DNA from 3 places in the Virgibacillus salarius genome. Region 1 is predicted to be linked to each of the others. Evidence: riboswitches for the same ligand, from Rfam matches in the RefSeq annotation. Region 1 holds a riboswitch; each other region holds the start of a gene.
The links. A riboswitch is a leader RNA that binds a small molecule or an ion and turns the genes downstream of it on or off. The one in region 1 is predicted to bind thiamine pyrophosphate.
Positions count from the first base shown of each region.

Region 2: another riboswitch for thiamine pyrophosphate. It lies ahead of ABDZ84_RS19560 (ABC transporter substrate-binding protein); the one in region 1 lies ahead of ABDZ84_RS17405 (YkoF family thiamine/hydroxymethylpyrimidine-binding protein).
Region 3: another riboswitch for thiamine pyrophosphate. It lies ahead of ABDZ84_RS06750 (thiamine phosphate synthase); the one in region 1 lies ahead of ABDZ84_RS17405 (YkoF family thiamine/hydroxymethylpyrimidine-binding protein).

Region 1 covers NZ_BAAACY010000143.1:1,973-8,285, reverse strand. The annotation lists gene ABDZ84_RS17415 (ATP-binding protein) at 1-925, opposite strand, end outside; gene ABDZ84_RS17410 (DctP family TRAP transporter solute-binding subunit) at 1,375-2,439, shown strand; TPP riboswitch at 2,664-2,766, shown strand; gene ABDZ84_RS17405 (YkoF family thiamine/hydroxymethylpyrimidine-binding protein) at 2,883-3,491, shown strand; gene ABDZ84_RS17400 (ECF transporter S component) at 3,488-4,069, shown strand; gene ABDZ84_RS17395 (ABC transporter ATP-binding protein) at 4,066-5,730, shown strand; gene ABDZ84_RS17390 (energy-coupling factor transporter transmembrane component T family protein) at 5,705-6,313, shown strand, end outside.
Region 2 covers NZ_BAAACY010000165.1:9,502-15,814, reverse strand. The annotation lists gene ABDZ84_RS19580 (TatD family hydrolase) at 1-516, opposite strand, end outside; gene ABDZ84_RS19575 (ABC transporter ATP-binding protein) at 509-1,249, opposite strand; gene ABDZ84_RS19570 (ABC transporter permease) at 1,242-2,012, opposite strand; gene ABDZ84_RS19565 (thiamine-binding protein) at 2,012-2,302, opposite strand; gene ABDZ84_RS19560 (ABC transporter substrate-binding protein) at 2,306-3,319, opposite strand; TPP riboswitch at 3,635-3,744, opposite strand; gene eno (phosphopyruvate hydratase) at 4,087-5,373, opposite strand; gene gpmI (2,3-bisphosphoglycerate-independent phosphoglycerate mutase) at 5,399-6,313, opposite strand, start outside.
Region 3 covers NZ_BAAACY010000045.1:7,206-13,518, reverse strand. The annotation lists gene ABDZ84_RS06775 (3-ketoacyl-ACP reductase) at 1-234, shown strand, start outside; gene ABDZ84_RS06770 (ThiF family adenylyltransferase) at 604-1,620, opposite strand; gene ABDZ84_RS06765 (thiazole synthase) at 1,620-2,384, opposite strand; gene thiS (sulfur carrier protein ThiS) at 2,388-2,588, opposite strand; gene thiO (glycine oxidase ThiO) at 2,548-3,699, opposite strand; gene ABDZ84_RS06750 (thiamine phosphate synthase) at 3,683-4,297, opposite strand; TPP riboswitch at 4,399-4,510, opposite strand; gene ABDZ84_RS06745 (BCCT family transporter) at 4,654-6,204, opposite strand.

The DNA of each region.
Region 1 (6,313 bases):
AAACCACCACACAGCCTATCCGTTCGTTTTCTATTTCTATTGGAATCCGATTTAACATAATTAGCTTCTCATGAACTCTCAATGTTTCATTATAAGCTGCCGTCTGCCCTCTTAATTGCTGTACCATTACTTTGTCTTTCAAGACCGTACTCATGAGAGCATCATTAACATCCATTTCAATATGTAAAATCTCTTTTGCCTTTTCATTAAAAACAACTAACCGCTCATCACGATCTACAGCAATAACGCCTTCATGCATTGCTTGAAAAACTGTTGTTCTCTCTTTTAGCACCCTCGCTATCTCATATGGCTCCATCCAAAACGTCTGTTCTTTAACATGTCTTGCCAATAAATAAGAACCAATGATTCCAAAGGCTATTGTCAGTAAAGCAATGATCATTATTTCTACTCGTATAGATAAAAGTATGTTCCAAAATGATGGGAGCATATTTCCGACAAGCACTACTCCTATTTGTTCAAAACTATCATTAACAATTGGAACAAAAGAACGGATAGCAGTTCCTTGTTCCCCCTTCGCTTTTGAAACATAACTATGCTCAGCAAAAGCAGCCCCTTCATCCTTCCCTGACGATACCGTTCCGAGCTGTTTTTCGATTGGATGGGAGAATCTGATACGGTTCATATTTAAAACAACAATGTAATCAACTTGATTAATCGTACGTATTCGCTCAACAATTGGATTGATTGTTTTCCAGCCTCGTGCTTTTACAATTGAATCCTTTATTTCTGGTAAGTTCGCCACGATCCTCCCTGTCATAAGTCCACGCTCACCAAGCCCTTCTTCTTTTCCTTGAAAAAGATTGCCGATAAGCATAATGCCACCAATTAAGAGCGTAAATAGAACAATCCCAAAAGATAGAATCATAATCTTTAGTCTAATTGGCATTTTACGAAGACTTACCATTCCCCACTTCTCCTTAAGTTTAATGATTGATAGAATATTATGATAAAATAAAGTGAAACTTCCATCCGTGGGGGGGTTTTGTTTATCCCCACGGATGGTTAGGTGAACCAATCGGACATTTACTGGCAGTTGTTCCACACTTCCCATTTTGGTTTCTCTTTATTGCTTGAAGTGGGTATCTTACTGCCAGTTATATGCGGGATAAAGTAAAACTTCCGTCCGTTTTTACTAAAACAAATACGTACAAAGGCTTCATTCGCCACTTCCTGTGGCAACGCCTTTGTGACCTACTTCCATGGAGGCCCGAACCAATCGGACATTTACCGGCAGTCGATCCATCGCCCTTATTGGTTTCTCTTTATTACTTGAAGCGGGAGCTTACTGCGGTTATATGCGGGATGAATGACCACACACTGAACTTTCTCTATTTAGTTCATGGAGGTAATTATTTGCGAAACTTTTTTATAATTCTAACATTTATTATAACAGGACTTGTTTCCGCTGTCGTAATTGGAATTGACTTCGAGACAATTCGTGGAACAGATGATTATGATGATGAACAAGAGGGATTACGTGAACAAATCATCATTCGGTTTAGTCATGTTGTTGCGACTGACACACCAAAGGGACAAACAGCCCGGAAGTTTGCTCAACTTGTAGAAGCAAAAACAAATGGAAGAATCAAAGTCCACATTTATGCAAATGGGTCTCTATATAATGACACCAATGAGTGGGAAGCCATCCAAAATGGGAATGTTGAAATGATTGCCCCGGCAACAGCTAAGGTAAGTGAGCTATTTCCCAAATGGGGTATCCTTGATCTCCCCTATGCATTCCCTACACACGAGGCAGTAACGGAAGCATATGAGGGTAAAATAGGGAAAACATTGCTTGCAAACCTTCATAATACAAACGTGAAGGGCTTGACTTTTTGGTATAACGGTTATAAACAGCTTACGAATCAAGTACACGTTATCAAACTACCAGATGATGTAAACCGACTCCATTTCCGTATTATGCCTAGTCCTGTTATTAAGGAACAATTTAATCAAGTACATGCTAGCACAAGTAGCTTACCATTTAATAAAACTTATCAAAACTTGGAAGTACATTTTATTGATGGACAGGAAAATACGATTTCTAATATTTACTCTAAAAAATTCTATGAGCATCAACCGTTTGTAACTATGAGCAATCACGGTTATCTCGGATACGGTGTTTTTATTAATAAGCCTTTTTGGGAATCATTATCTGAATATAATCAATCAGCCATTCAAGCTGCCTTAAGTGAAGCAACGGATTGGGGGAAACGTCACGCGATTGAGATGAATGATCATTATACACGTGAATTAAGAAAAAAAGATGTTGTTACTATTCACTTTCTTACAACAAGAGAAAGAGAGCAATGGAAGAATGCATGGAAAGCTGTATACGATCAGATGACTACGATTATTGGCAACGAGTTAATGGACGAGGTACATCGGATACAGAATAAGTATAATTCTAGAGAATGATAACTGCTCACTATTCTCTTATACACCCAACATTTTAGCTTATTACTCTTTTGATTACATTGTTCATGTACTTCATTGCAATGTGAGGTATCAAGTCAAAAAGTCTAGCAGTTCTATAAGTTGCTTTATTTCACAGTATATCACTTATCGTATTTACAAAAAGCACTAATTGAACTATTCTATTAGTAGAATATATAAATACATAAAAACTGCATATCTATTTTAAATTGCACTAGGGGAGCTATGTACATGGCTGAGAAGAGACTACTCTGACCCTTATAACCCGATCTAGATAATACTAGCGTGGGGAAGTGCAGTCGTTCATATATCATTTTATAGGCATAGCCTACATATATTTTTGAAGACTGCATTCCCAAAGAATGCAGTCTTTTTTATTTATGTATAACTTCACTGACATGACTATTTATTAGGAGGAAAATGATATGAACGAACAAGCATTGAACTGTATTAATAGTCGGATTGCTGGTTGCTCTTTTGCCATCTATCCAATGACAGATCAATTTGTAGATGTAATTACAACTTCACTGAAAAACGTAGATACATCTAAGGTTTGGATTAAAACAACAGATGTAGAAACCTGTGTACGTGGCAAGATCACACATGTTTTTGATGTAACCAAGGCACTTTTTTTGCATGCGGCCAGCACAGGACACCATGTCGTGTTTAGTGCCACCTACTCCATCGGCTGTCCGGGAGACTCCGATGAGGATGTATATCTATCAACGGACGACCATCGATTAAATTTAAATACAAATAACCTTCAGCAAGAAGTTGCCGGCAAATTTTCCCTTTATCCGTTGGGTGGAGGAAATTATATGAACATCATTTATAACCAAATTGAGGAATTGAAGCTCCATGGGGTTAAGGTTAGCTCTATCCACTATGCTACAAGGCTAGACGGGGATGGAAAACTTATATTCGATGGACTTGAACGTGTTTTTACAAATTTAGAAAGTAGTTATTCATCACATCTAGTTATGACAACCACCATATCTGCAAATAGCCCATCTAAAAAGGGGGAGATACTTTGAATAATTGGAAGCTAAAGGAAATAATTGTTATGTCTATTCTTTCCGTAGTCTTCGGTATCGTTTATTTAGCATTTTTACCTATTGGAAAAATTCTCGTGTCGTTCATGGGACCCATAGGATATGACTTTATATTTGGTATTTGGTTTATTGTATCCATTATTGCGGCTTATATCATTCGTAAACCCGGAGCTGCATTTTTGTCAGAAACAATTGCTGCAACGGTAGAAATGCTCCTCGGTAATGCTATGGGACCAATCATTATTATTACGGGTATTATACAGGGTCTTGGCGCAGAAGCTGCCTTTGCTCTAACAAAATGGAAACGCTATTCACTTTGGGTATTAATGTTAGCCGGTGTTGGAGCAGCTATATTTAGTTTTGTTTGGGGATATTTTAGATCAGGCTATACTGCCTTAAGTACTCCATACATATTAGGTATGTTATGTATAAGAATGATTAGTGGGGCAATCATTTCAGGTTTGCTCGGAAAAGCAATTAGTGATTCACTCGCGAAAACAGGCGTACTATCTAGTTTTGCGCTTGGTAAACAAATCAGAAAGGAACGTTCCGCATCATGATCAACGTATCTAATCTTTCACTCTGGTTTCATGAAGATAATGATAAACCAATCATCTCTAATCTGAGCTTTCAGTTAGACAGAGGGGAAACCATGCTACTACTTGGACCAAGTGGTAGCGGAAAAAGTACGTTAACACACTGTTTAAATGGTATATACCCGCGTGAATTAGACGGTAAAATGACAGGTGATGTTACCATATTCGGTCAATCTATACACGATGCACATCCCGGTACAATTAGCAAACAAGTTGGCGTCGTATTCCAAGATCCAGAAAGCCAATTTTGTATGTTAACGGTAGAAGATGAAATTGCCTTTGGCCTAGAGAATATTTGTACACCGCCGCTTGAAATATCTAGAAAAATAGACGAAGTATTACAAATGGTTGACTTAATAGATGACAAGCACTCTGTCATTTCATCCCTTTCTGGAGGACAAAAACAAAAATTAGCATTAGCCTGTGTGCTAGCACTAGAACCAGAGATACTTATCTTGGATGAACCGACCGCCAATTTAGATCCACAAGCGACTCAAGAATTTATCAAGACTATTCAAACCATTAAACAGAAAAAATCAATGGGAATAATCGTTATCGAACATCAATTGGAAGGCTGGGTATCTTTTATCGACCGTTCTTTCATATTATCTAAGGACGGAAAATGTATGTATGATGGCCCACTAGCACGGATCATTTCGGATAATAAAGAAAGCGTGCTAGAAGAGGGGATTTGCCTGCCAAAAATAACAAAACTTGTACTTACAGCAGCCGAACAAAACAAAGCTGCTTATATCAGTCCACCGTTAACAATCAAGGATACCCCATCATTAGTTACATATATGGACAATAGCTTTTTAGAAAAGACAATACCAGCAGCTCACCAAGCAGACATTATACTATCTGCTTCGCGTGTTACTCAAAATAAAAAACAAAAAAGGGTACTTCATCAAATTGATTTCGATCTGTATGAGAGCTCATTTGTAGCAATCATTGGAGCTAATGGAAGCGGCAAAACATCGTTAACAAAAGTACTTAGTGGTATTGAAGCTCCTACACACGGAGACATTCTCCTACGTCAGCATCCTATCCGTAATTGGAAGGAAAAATTATTGCGAAAAGAGATTGGATACGTGTTTCAAAATCCGGAGCACCAATTTATTACAGACACTGTATTTGATGAAATTGCCTACAGCTTACGTCTGCATCCATATTCAGAATCATATATAGAAGAGAAAGTACATTACACCCTAGTCAATTGCCAATTACAAGGATTCGAGCATCGCCATCCTTATTCGCTAAGTCAGGGACAAAAAAGGAGACTCAGTGTAGCCACAATGATTGTCGATGAACAAAAAATACTCTTTCTAGATGAGCCTACCTTCGGGCAGGATGCCGCTTCTACCTTAAAGCTTATGCAAATGTTAAAAGAACGGCATGCCAAAGGCACATCCATTATCATGGTTACACATGACATGGATATCGTCGACAAATATGCGGACCGTGTCCTTGTTTTAGAAAACGGAGAAATTATAAGAGATCAATCACCAGACCAATTATGGAAGGATTCGGACTTACGAAGATGGCACTTAGACTACCCAACCCGAATTCAACTGCAACAACATTTGGAGGTGAATCAGCATGACTTCGCTATTAAATCAACTTAATCCAAGCATTAAAGCTTTTACCGTTATTCTATTAGTGTGTCTATTGACCTTTGTGTTTGATCCATTTACACCACTAGTTTATTGCTTATTCACCATCCTCCTTACTTTCGTATGTGGAAAAATTGCTTGGAAACGATACATGCTTTATTTCTTAATTATCATCCTATTATCCGTTGGTATGCTTTGGACAACGCTTGCCTTTGCTGATGAACCAAATCGACCACATGATACCATGGAGATTCTATTTTGGGATATACCAAAGGAAGATGTTACGGTAGCGTTAGCATTAACATTGCGGATGCTTGCCTTCGCATCCTTATCATTTATGTTTATCTTCACGACAAATATGGTGCATTTCATTCTAAGTCTCATGCAGCAATGCAAGCTATCTCCAAAATTAGCTTATGGGGTATTAGCTGGGTATCGCTTTTTACCTTTAATGAAAGATGAGCTTAACCAAATCCGTGCCGCACATCAAATAAGAGGGGTACGAAGAGCTAACGGAATAAAAGAATCCATACAACAATATAAACGCTATGCAATCCCTTTACTTGCCGGAGCAATTCGCAAAGCAGAACGAACA
Region 2 (6,313 bases), on a different contig from region 1:
GCTCATTCGTTCCATTGTAGGTTTGTCACCCTTAAACCAATGAAACTGTGCATTGGTGATGGAATACTTTTCTAATAAATCACAGGCAATGGTAGCATCATCATAAACTGCATGAAGTACAATTGGCTTATTCCATTCTTTAGCTTTTCGTATAAATAATTCTAGTAATTCAATATATGGCTTTACCATTAAATTTGAATTTTCTTGTCGCTTGTAATAAGGTAGACCTACTTCACCTACCGCAATTGCTCTGTCTAGATTCGAGTCAATAAATTGTATTAAATCAGCTATATCATTATCGTTAGGTATTTCTTGTTCCGGATGAAATCCGAAAGCAGGTTTAACTGCGGAACATCTCTCCGCTAACCTTAAATTGGAAATTGACGATGCTAGGTTATTCGAAACAGAAATTAGTGAGCTAACATGATGCCGTTTCAAAGATTTAATAATTTCTGTTTGTTCCTCCTGTGTATACATATCTAAGTGAATGTGTGCATCAATAATGAAGCTATCCATTTGTAGCCCTCAATTCCTGATATATCCTTTTCTTATACTCTAGAAATGCTTCTGATAAAACTAACGCTTCCTCTCTTGGTCTTGAAAAAGGAATTGTGAATTCTTTTTTTATCGAAGCCGGACGAGCTGACAACACGATCACACGATCAGATAGAAATAATGCTTCTTCTATATTATGCGTTACGAAAAGGATTGATCGTTGATGCTCATTCCACATTGCTAATAACCACTTTTGCATGTCCAAACGGGTAAATTCATCCAATGCGGAAAATGGTTCATCTAAACAAATAACAGGCTGGGGACTTAAAATACTGCGTACAAAAGAAGCGCGCTGCTTCATTCCTCCAGATAATTCATGGGGATATGCATTTTCATATCCTTTTAAGCAAGCTCGTTCTAGCATTCGTTTTGCTTCTAATTCATCTTTTCTACCTGCAATTTCTGCCGCTAAGACAACATTTTGTAAAATCGAACGCCAAGGAAGTAAGGAATCTGATTGAGGCATATAGCTGATGAATCCCCGTTTGCCGATAATCTCTTTTCCATTTAATTTAATCGTACCGGAATTAGGTGAGGTAATCCCTCCAATCAGTCGAAATAACGTGCTCTTCCCACTTCCTGATGGTCCAACAATCGAAACAAACTCTCCGTTTCGCACCGTTAATGAAATACGATTAAGAATAGTAGTTTCCCCATATTTTTTTGTTAGATTTACAAGTTCTAAGTTACTCACTGATCTTCCCTTCTTCCGGTTTCCATTTAATTACTCTTTTTTCAATTAATGAAATACAGCCAAAAAACAATAAACTTAGCAGCACTATAAATAAGATAGCAACAAAGACACGATCTGTTCGGAAAGACGAAGATGCCAAAGTCATATATACTCCAATTCCTTCACTTGCACCAAGCCATTCAGATATCACCGCTCCCATTACGCTATATGTCGCCGATATCTTTAAACCACTAAACAAAGAAGGTAATCCATATGGCCACTCTAGCTTACGAAAGATTTGCCCTTTACTGGCACCTGTCATTTGCATATAGTGTTTCAGTTCTCCACTTGTTTGTCTAAATCCATCTAAAGCTGCTATAGTTATTGGAAAAAAACAAACAAGTGTAATAACAATTAATTTCGGCAATATTCCAAAACCAAACCAAATTACTAATAAGGGAGCTAAAATAATAATAGGTATATTCTGTGATATTATTAATAATGGATAAAAGGCTTCCCTAACTGTCGGAATGAGATGAAGACAAACAGCAACGAGCGTACCTACACTGCTGCCTATCATAAATCCGATAATCGATAGTTGGATAGTCGATTGTAGATGACTAGCATAATTTGGCCAGCCATTGACAGCTTCTTGCCATATTACACTTGGAGCAGGTAGTAGCCAAGCTGGGATCGAAAAAATACGACAAGCTATTTCCCAACTGATAAGGAAAAGGATGAGGACCAGAGCTGGTCGCCATCCCTTTTCTCGCAATCTTCTCATTAGCGATACTTCTCCGTTAATTGTTCCATGGAAGCTCCAGAAGGTTGATAAAGAACCTTCACCTGTGAAATAACATTTTCACAACCAATTTCAGTCATCCTTTTATTCATCTTCTCAATAATTCCAAATAGTTCTGCAAGATCACCTTGCATTGTAGTTTCTAGTGGACTTACCTGATACTTAACTCCGGAATGATCGATAATCTTAATCGCTTCATCCACATACGGAATAACATCTTCACCATTTTTCGTTTTCGGGATAATTTGAATACTAACTAGTGCATCTGCCATCATTTATTCCTCCTTTGTTTCTGGTAAAAACTCATTTGTAAATGCTTTTTCACTATCTAACGGTTTATCTAACAGCTCATTCTCATACATCCAATTGGCGTAATTCTCCCATACCTCTTGCTTTTGTTCCCCCCACTGGTCCGCATCATCTTGATACTTTGACACTAACCAAGCTTGACTTGCTTTTACTAATTCTGCATCCAAATCAGGAACAGCGTTAATTAAGATATCAGCGGCTTCCTCTGGTTGCTCAATTGCTAGATTATAACCTTTAGATACTGCAGCTAAGAATTGCTTAACTGTTTCTGGATCATCTTTGATCATTTTTTCATTGGTAGCTAAAACCGGCGTGTAATAATCTAAATTTGACGAATAATCGGTTAAATACACCATATTAATTTCTTCATCACGGAGCTCTGCCTCTACACCAGTCCAACCATAATAAATCCACGCAAAATCAATATCTCTTTTCACCGCAGTAAAAAAGTCCGTATCGCCCATGTTGATAATATCAACTGATTCTACATTAGCATTTTCCTGCTGCATGAGTGAGGTTAGAACCGCTTTTTCTACTGGAGCTCCCCAGCCACCATATGTTTTATCTTCAAAATCTTTAGGTGTAGTAATCTGTTTATTCTTGGGTGAGGCAAAACCTGAGGTATTATGCTGTATAACAGCAGCAATGGAAACAATCGGTATATCTTGTACACGAGCTTCAGTAATCCCCTCCTGATAACTCACACCAAAATCTGCTTTACCAGATGCAATTAACTGATCTGCTCCCGCTTCACCAGGCATAATTATGTCCACATCAAGGCCTTGCTCTTCAAAATATCCCTTCTCTTTTGCAACATATAATCCTGTATGATTCGTATTTGGTGTCCAATCAAGTACAACAGAGATCTTTTTCTTTTCTGTTGAGTCATTGTTCTGCTGACTTTGTTCTTTCTCTTCTGTACCACATGCCGTTAATATAAGCAGTGTAATCCCTAAACTAAGCAGTAAAAGCTTCTTCAATGTTTTCCTCCTCTTGAATACCTTTCTCATTGTAAGGAACAGCGTATGTATCATCTTGTTTGACTGTAATTCCTTCGCTAAGAATAAAAGCGCAAACACCCGATTAGCAACGCAGCGACGATTCAACGGAGATAAAGGACTCACGGTGAGCTTGCGAGCCGATGATGATTTAGATTAGGGCGATTCATGATGAAGTAGCCTAGTTTCTGGGCGCTGGAGCTGGACGCAGCTCAACACGCAAATTTTATAATTTCTTAGACTATAAAAAATGCCCTAGATGGTTAATCACCATTAGGGCATATACAACTTAATATTTGATGTATCAAACATGTTCCCTACGCTGGTTTAAACCAGATCAGGTTCTAAGAGTCAGTACCTTACGGATACAATCTCAACCAGCAACACTGGTCCCCCTACAACTTTAGTATTCTATTATTAATTCCATAGTAACTATGACATAATTCGTCCATTTAATCAAGTTTAAGAAACTCAAAAAATATAGAAACTTCTATGAACATAGAAGCAACTTCTGCATAAAGTGACACTTTAATCAGTGGGGGTTTTATTTATCCCACATTGATTGTTAGCACCACAGACCTAAAATCCTTTGAACCGACCGGACATTTACCGGCAATCGATCCTCCACTTCCCCATAGTGGTTTTACTTTATTGCTTAAAGTGGATTATTACTGCCAGTTATATGTGTGGGATAAACCTATAAAAAACCTCTTAAAGTATAACCACCATACCTTAAGAGGTTTTCTTCCCTATTTATTTAGGTTATAGAACGCTGTCTTACCAGCATATTCACCCATGCCTGCTAGCTCATCTTCAATGCGAAGCAGTTGATTGTATTTAGCTACACGATCTGTTCGAGAAGGTGCACCTGTTTTGATCTGACCTGCATTAGTCGCTACAGCAATGTCAGCGATCGTTGCATCTTCTGTTTCTCCTGAACGGTGTGAGATAACCGCTGTATAGCCAGCGCGTTTTGCCATTTCGATTGCTTCGAACGTCTCTGTTAATGTACCGATTTGATTAACTTTTACTAAGATAGAGTTTCCAATACCTTGTTCAATACCTTTGGAAAGCTTATTAGTATTTGTTACAAATAAATCATCTCCGACAAGCTGTACTCGTCCACCAAGACGATCTGTTAATACTTTAAATCCATCCCAATCATTTTCATCTAGTCCATCTTCAATGGAGATAATTGGGTATTTGTTGATCATGTCTTCATACCAATCAACCATCTCTTCAGAAGTACGAACAACACCTTCACCTTTTAGATTATATTTACCATCTTCATATATTTCTGAAGCAGCAACATCCATTGCAAGCTTCACTTCTTCTCCTGGCTTGTAACCAGCAGCTTCAATTGCTTCCACAATTGTTTGTAAAGCTTCTTCATTAGAAGCAAGGTTTGGTGCAAATCCGCCTTCGTCACCAACAGCTGTGTTATACCCCTTTGATTTTAATACATTTTTCAATGAATGGAAAATTTCAGCACCCGTACGTAGTGCTTCTTGGAACGTTTCTGCTCCAACTGGCATAACCATAAACTCTTGAATATCTACGTTATTATCGGCATGCTCACCACCATTAAGAATATTCATCATTGGTGTTGGTAGGGTTTTTGCATTAAATCCACCGAGGTAGTTATATAACGGTACTTCAAGATAACTAGCAGCAGCATGTGCTACAGCCATGGATACACCAAGAATTGCGTTAGCACCAAGTTTGCCTTTATTTTCAGTTCCATCTAATTCGATCATTAACGCATCGATGATATTCTGACGAGTAACATCAATCCCAAGTAATTCAGGTGCAATTATTTCATTTACGTTTTGAACTGCTTTTAGAACACCTTTTCCAAGATAACGATCTTTATCACCATCACGTAATTCCACAGCCTCGTATTCACCGGTAGATGCACCGCTTGGCACAAGTGCAGAACCGAAGGCACCTGATTCTGTAAATACTTCCACTTCAACTGTCGGGTTACCGCGTGAGTCTAATACTTCACGTGCATATACATCAGTAATGTATGGCATAATTTTTCTCTCCTTTAATTTCCTTTTATTTAATTAATGATTCGCCAGTCATTTCTTCTGGTTTTTCAATACCTAGTAAATCCAATAAGGTTGGTGATAGATCAGCTAAAATCCCACCATCTCGTAATGTTATATTTTCTTCTGTCACAATTACCGGAACAGGATTTGTCGTATGAGCAGTCATTGGCTTACCTTCAAGCGTAACTACCTCATCAGAATTACCGTGATCAGCAGTAATAATGGCATTCCCGCCAAGCTCTTTAATTTTATCAACAATTTTCCCTAGACATTCATCAACTACTTCAATTGCTTTAATAGTCGGCTGTAATTTACCAGAATGTCCAACCATGTCCGGGTTAGCAAAGTTCAAGATAATTGCATTGTGTTCACCAGCATCAAGTTCTTTGAGCAACGCGTCCGTCACTCCATAAGCACTCATTTCTGGTTTTAAATCATATGTTGCAACCTTTGGCGAATCAATCAATACACGTTTTTCACCATCAAATTCTTTCTCACGACCACCACTCATAAAGAAAGTGACATGTGGATATTTTTCTGTCTCAGCAATACGTAATTGCTTCAAATTATGCTGAGATAATACTTCGCCAACTGTATTATCTAGGTTAACAGGTTCGTAAGCAACATAGCCATCGACTGTTTCACTAAAATTCGTTAACATTACAAAGTCCAAATTTTTTGGCACGTGCTCACCACGATCAAAATCACGAAAATCTTCATTTGCAAAGGTACGTGAAATCTGAATAGCGCGATCTGGACGGAAGTTATAAAAGATTATAGAATCTCCATCTTTAATTTTCCCAACTGCTTCACCGTTTTCATCTGTGATGACAGATGGAATAACAAACTCATCGTAAATTTCATTTGCATATGAATCGTCAACAACCTCTATTGGGTCTTGATATGCTGGTCCTTCTCCATA
Region 3 (6,313 bases), on a different contig from region 1:
CAAGGTATGACAGAAGCACTAATGCAGGAAGTTCGTAAAAACAATATTCGCGTGTTCACGATGAATCCAAGTCTTGTTGCTACAGAACTTGCCTTCGGAGACCAATTAGCAGAAAAAAATGAGGATAAGTATATGCAGCCTGAAGATCTAGCGGAATATATGGTCGCTCAACTAAAACTACATCCTCGTATTTTCATTAAACAATCTTTACAATGGGCAACAAACCCATTTTAAGATAAGTTGTATAGGTCCACTTTTAAAATTAACAAAGCAGAAGCCCCATCCCTTGGTCTTCTGCTTTCACTTACTTTATAAGTGTATTAGATTAGTAACCTCACCCTTCAACTATCTACATAGCAATATTAAACCATGTATCCTTATTTCATGACAGAAGATCTGTGGATAGCAGATGGAACAGTAGTAGCCCCATTCCATAACGCTTCACGATCCTCTTCCTAATACTAGCTATAATCGGATAATACTATGACCAACGTTTGCTTGATCACCTGTCTTATAATATTTCCTTTTATTCCCTCCACTGGCTTCCGCCGTCATATTCTACTTTATAGAGAAAAAACTTCATCCAGTGTACCACCTTAAAAACTACGCGCCAATATAGCGCTGATATAATTGCTTGGCAGTATTCACATCGCTAACGCCATGTATTAAGGTTCTGCCATCTTGAAACACGACAAAACGAACATCGTCAATTTCAAAAATGAGGACTTCACCATTATCTCTAATTTTATCCGTAAGGTTACCGATCTCTTTCACTAAATTAGAAACTGATAAACTCCCTTTTTCTCCTGGTCTTACTTGTACCGTATCTCTTCCACAAAGCATAGCCGTTTTCAACCCTTTTTCCTTGGTTAAATAAGGATAAATTGCTGATTGAGAACAAGATGAACAAATGGGATCTACTAACCTACTTACATTAATCGCACTATATGACCGTCCCCATATATCGACTTGTACTAACTCCGGAGATGTACCATTATCTGTTAAGTATTTTAAGCACTCCGTTGTCTGATAGGCAGCTGTCACCTGTACCGCAGGAGAAATAATTCCAACCGTATCACAGGTTTTCCCTTCCTGAGGAAGGTGATCAATTAAACATTGTAAACAAGGAGTTTTTCCAGGAATAATGGTAAGTGCGATGGCAGTACTCTGTAAGCAGCCACCATATGCCCAAGGTTTACGATGTTTTGCTAACACATCATTCATTACAAAACGCGTTTGAAAATTATCTGTTCCATCAATAACAAAATCGGCATCTTGTACTATTTTCTCTCCATTCTCCTCAGAAAACTCTTCTACAATTCCCGTAATCTCCACTTCCGGATTAATCGCTTTTAATCTTCGTTGAGCTGCTTTTGCCTTCGTTCGATTCTGTCTCGCATCATCTTCTGTATAAAGCTGCTGACGCTGAAGATTACTAAGTTCGATATAATCGCGATCAACCAGCGTCAGCTTACCTATTCCTGCTCGAACAAGCATTTCCGCATTTGCACTTCCTAATGCTCCAGCGCCAATTACGACAACATGTTTGGTCACTAATTGGCGCTGGCCAGTCTGTCCAATTGGGGCAAAGCGTTCCTGGCGAGCATACCGTCCTGTTATCATTCAATCATCGCCGTCTCTGGACTACTCTTCATTCCGTACATTCGTTTGGGAATACGGCCTGCTTTATATCCTAATCGTCCAGATTGTACAGCCAACCTCATCGCTTCCGCCATTTGAATTGGATCTTTTGCGCCAGATACAGCTGTATTTAATAAAACCCCATCTGCTCCAAGCTCCATGGCATAAGCGGCATCACTCGGAGAACCAATCCCTGCATCGACAATTACGGGGATGTCGGATTGTTCGATAATAAATTGCAAATTCATTGTATTAATAATGCCTTGACCCGATCCAATTGGTGAAGCCCCTGGCATAATTGCATGTACACCTGCTTCTTCCAATCGTTTTGCTAATACAACATCATCAGAGGTATAGGTTAATACAGTGAAGCCCTCCTCTAGCAGTTGTACTGAAGCTTTCATCGTTTCAAAAGGATCAGGCAGCAAGGTTTTCTCACAACCGATAACTTCCACTTTAATCATGTCACATAAACCTGTAGCCTTAGCTAAACGGGCAATTCTTACCGCCTCATTTGCTGTCTTAGCGCCAGCAGTATTTGGTAGTAAATCATATTGCTGCAAATCTAATTCTTCTAACAGATTCGGCTCGTTTTCATCAAATATGTTCATTCTCCTGACGGCAAAGGTTAATATTTCTGTTTTGGATGCTATCACCGCCTTCTTTTGACTTTGAAATGTCGGGTACTTTCCAGTACCTAGCATCAGTCGGGAATGAAATGATTTTTCGCCAATTGTTAACATGACTTATCCTCCTCCTACAAAATGAACAATTTCAATAGTATCCCCATTAGTTAATATTGTTTCGTCATACACTGTTTTATTAATAATTTGTTGATTCTGTTCGACTATCGCGAGTTTCGCTTGAATGTTAAAGCTTTTTAGTAACTCGCCAATAATTGAATCCTTAGCTACCTCCACCTGACGTCCGTTCACGTGTATCTGCATATGTGATCCCCCCTTTCCTGAAACGATTTGGTGTAAAAAGACGCTGGATCGATGATGGTACATAACGCTTTAAGACCATATCACTAACTAGTTTCCCTGTAGCAGGAGCAAGAAGAATACCATTTCGATAATGTCCGGTTGCAAAATACAAATGGGGAATCTCAGGATGTTCTCCAATAATTGGCTTACCATCTTTGGTGCCCGGACGAACACCAGTCCAACAGCTATGCAGTTCTTCCTGCTTAAACGATGGGAACAACTTCAATAAGTGATTCATTAATTCAAAAATGCCACCTGTTGACGTATAACTATTGCTATCATCATGATAGCTAGTTGCACCAATAATATAGCGTCCGTCTCGTTTTGGTACCAAATACAGATTGTGAAAGAATAACGTCTGCTGAATAGATTGAATGCTTGGCTTTATGGCAAAGCATTCTCCTTTTGTTGGGACCATTGGATTCATTAATCCTGTCGCTTCAAACCACCTCCCACTTTTTACACCTGCCGCTACAACAACATGATCAGCTGAGATAACATCGTTATCGATTTGAATATGAAAAACATCATGGTCATGGACTATTTCTCCAACTTGACAATTCTCGATCAACTGACCTCCCATTGATAAAGATGCCTGTTTAAAAGCTTCACACACTTTCAATGGTTCTACATGTCCATCTCGCCGCATATATAATCCCCCTACTGCCTGGGATAAAGCTGATGTTCGTTGCCTAATCCCTTCCGCATCCAACCATTCTAAGCCTTCAAATGCATTTTGTTTTGCTCGCAGTCTTTGCTTCTGTTCTTCATTCGTAGCTATCTCGAGCATACCGTTGGTGGAAAGCTGAATATCAATCCCTGATAACGAAAATAGTTCTTTGCTTAGAGATGCATACATATTTCTACTTGCTTGGCAAAATTGATAATACGTACCTTCCTGATCATTTTCTGTGTGTACACCAAGCATGCCCGCAGCAGCTTGTGTAGCTTTTCTTCCACTTCTACCTTGTTCAATTACCGTCGTTACAACCCTACTTTTACTTAAATAGTAAGCAATGGATTGCCCAATAACGCCTCCACCTATAACCACTACATCAACGTGTCTCTTCATATCGATTCACCTCCTTTCGAAACGATTGCACTGCCTGCAGTGGATTATTTTGACTAAAAACACCTGACATTACAGCAATCCCACTTGCCTTCGCTTGATAAATATCCGTTACCTTTGCGCTTGTGATTCCACCGATTGCATAAACGGGAATGCTCACCTCTTTTGCAACTGCTGCTAATTTCTCTACTCCTTTTGGTTTCACCCCTTTCTTGCTCGCTGTCGAAAAGACATGACCATACAAAATATACGTAGCACCTAGCTGCTCCGCTCTCTTAGCTACTTCGTTGGAGTGCGTCGATACCCCTACTTGTAAACCGGGGGATTGTTTTCGGAGATCGTGTACCTCTTGTATTCGCTTTTCTGAAAGGTGAAGTGTCTTCACATTCGTTTCACCAGGTAGTGTTGTATGGCCATGAATAATTAGTTTTTCTTCCGGAACTCCTTGTGCAAGCACACGTTGAATGAACAAAGAATAGTCCTGCTCGGTCATTTGTTTTTCTCGTAGAATGACAGCATCAAGATAGGGAATAATACTCGCTATTGTCTGGATAAGGTATTTCTCCTCCTGTTCACCGGTAGTCACCGCAATTAGTTTCATCACTTCCTCTCCTTTTCTACAAAAAAATGCCACTTTTCCAGCAAAGGAAAAGTGGCATGAATCTATAACGATATCCTAAAAAAGGTATATGTCGCTGATACACACTACTCCTGTCACTTTCCTCCGCTGGTTCTTACTCCAGTTCAGGTTCAAAGGGTCTCCATGTCACACATAGATCTCAGCCATTACGTAAAGGCACCCCTAGTGAAGCGTAATTTAATTATTCAATATGCATTTGTCTATAAAATACATGATTTTGGACTATTCGTCTACCAAAAATGAACAATTTTCTATTTTTTTGCCATTCTCTACTAACAAAAGAGCTGACCTAATGAGCCAGCCCCTTAACATCTCTTTTATTTGGTATAGCGTTTAACTTCATCAATCTTTTGTTCTTTTGCAAGTTCACGAGTTGCGCGTGGCGCGGTCCAAAATGTGGTTAACATGAGTAACGATACAGGAACAGCCGTCACCACAATAAAGGATTGTAGCGATCCAACACTATCCTCGCCAATAGTGATGAGTACAGTTGCGACAAGTCCCATAAGAATTGCCCAGAACACACGCAGGAATTTCGATGGGTCTCCATTACCTGTAATCGCCATCGAGATGGTTAATGACATCGAATCGGTTGTCGTTAATACAAACACAATAGTTGCTACTAAAAAGAAGAAACCGATAATCGTACCAAGTGGCAATTGTTCTGCGATAGCAATCATAGCTGCTGGAGGTCCAGCACTATTTAAAGCTTCAGATACGGCACCAGGGTTATTCATTTCAGCAAAAATCCCTGTGCCACCAACAACTGTAAACCAGAACGTCGTTACCACAGGTGCAATTACCGCAACAGCAGTTACAAGCTCTCGAATTGTGCGACCACGAGAAATACGACTAACAAACATCGCCATCATTGGACCATAGCCAATGAACCAAGCAAAGAAAAAAACGGTCCATAAGCCAAGCCAAGCTCCATCTCCACGGAAGGTGTTTAAGGTTAGGAAGTCTTGGACATATAATCCAAATGATTGCAAATAGGAATCAAAAATAAATAATGCTGGACCTAGAATAATCACAGCAACCATTAAACAAACTGCGAGAATAATATTATAGCTGCTTAAAATTTGGATTCCTTTATGAATTCCTGTCGCAGCAGAAATCCCAGCTGCTAGAACAATAACGATAACAATAAGACATTGTACAAATAAATTATTTGGTACACCGAACAATGCACTTAATCCATAACCTGCTTGTAATCCAAGGAATCCAATTGGACCAATCGTACCAGCTGCCACTGACACAATCGAAAAGGCATCAACAAACGTACCAAGTGCACTTTTTTTCATAATCTTATCGCCAAAGATCGGATAAAGCATCGATCTTGGCTTTAATGGTGCATTTCGATGATAATGGGAATACATGAATACAATCGTACCTAATGTTCCTAAAATTGCCCATGAGACAAAACCCCAATCGACAAAACTTGCTGCAAGTGCAGGTACTACTGCTTCTGTAGTCCCAGCCTCAATTCCTGAGAAATGTGGTGGGATGGTTAAAAAATGGCTCAACGGTTCTGCCGCTGCCCAAAAAACACCACCTGCCGCTAGCAGCGTACACATAATAATCGAAATCCACTTGAACGTTCCAATCTCAGGCTTTTCTAATTTTCCTAAACGAATTTTCCCAAACTTTGAATACCCAAGTATTAATGCAATGACTAGAGTTCCTACCATTAGAACTTGATATATCGAGCCGAAATAGGTTACCGACCAATTAAACATCGTATTAACTACATAGGTGACCATTTCCTGGTTTATTAATGCAAGAATTACAAAGGCAAGTAGCGCCCCTCCACTTAGAAAAAGAACTGGCTTATCTATGGTTTGATCTTGCTTCTTTCTATTCTTCAACAATCTGCTCCTCTCAATTCCATACAAAAAAATCTCACATAACCATATACTGACCTTTTTGCTTTTCACTTATTTAGTCAGTTGTATGTGAGATTTAATAAGCATTTTT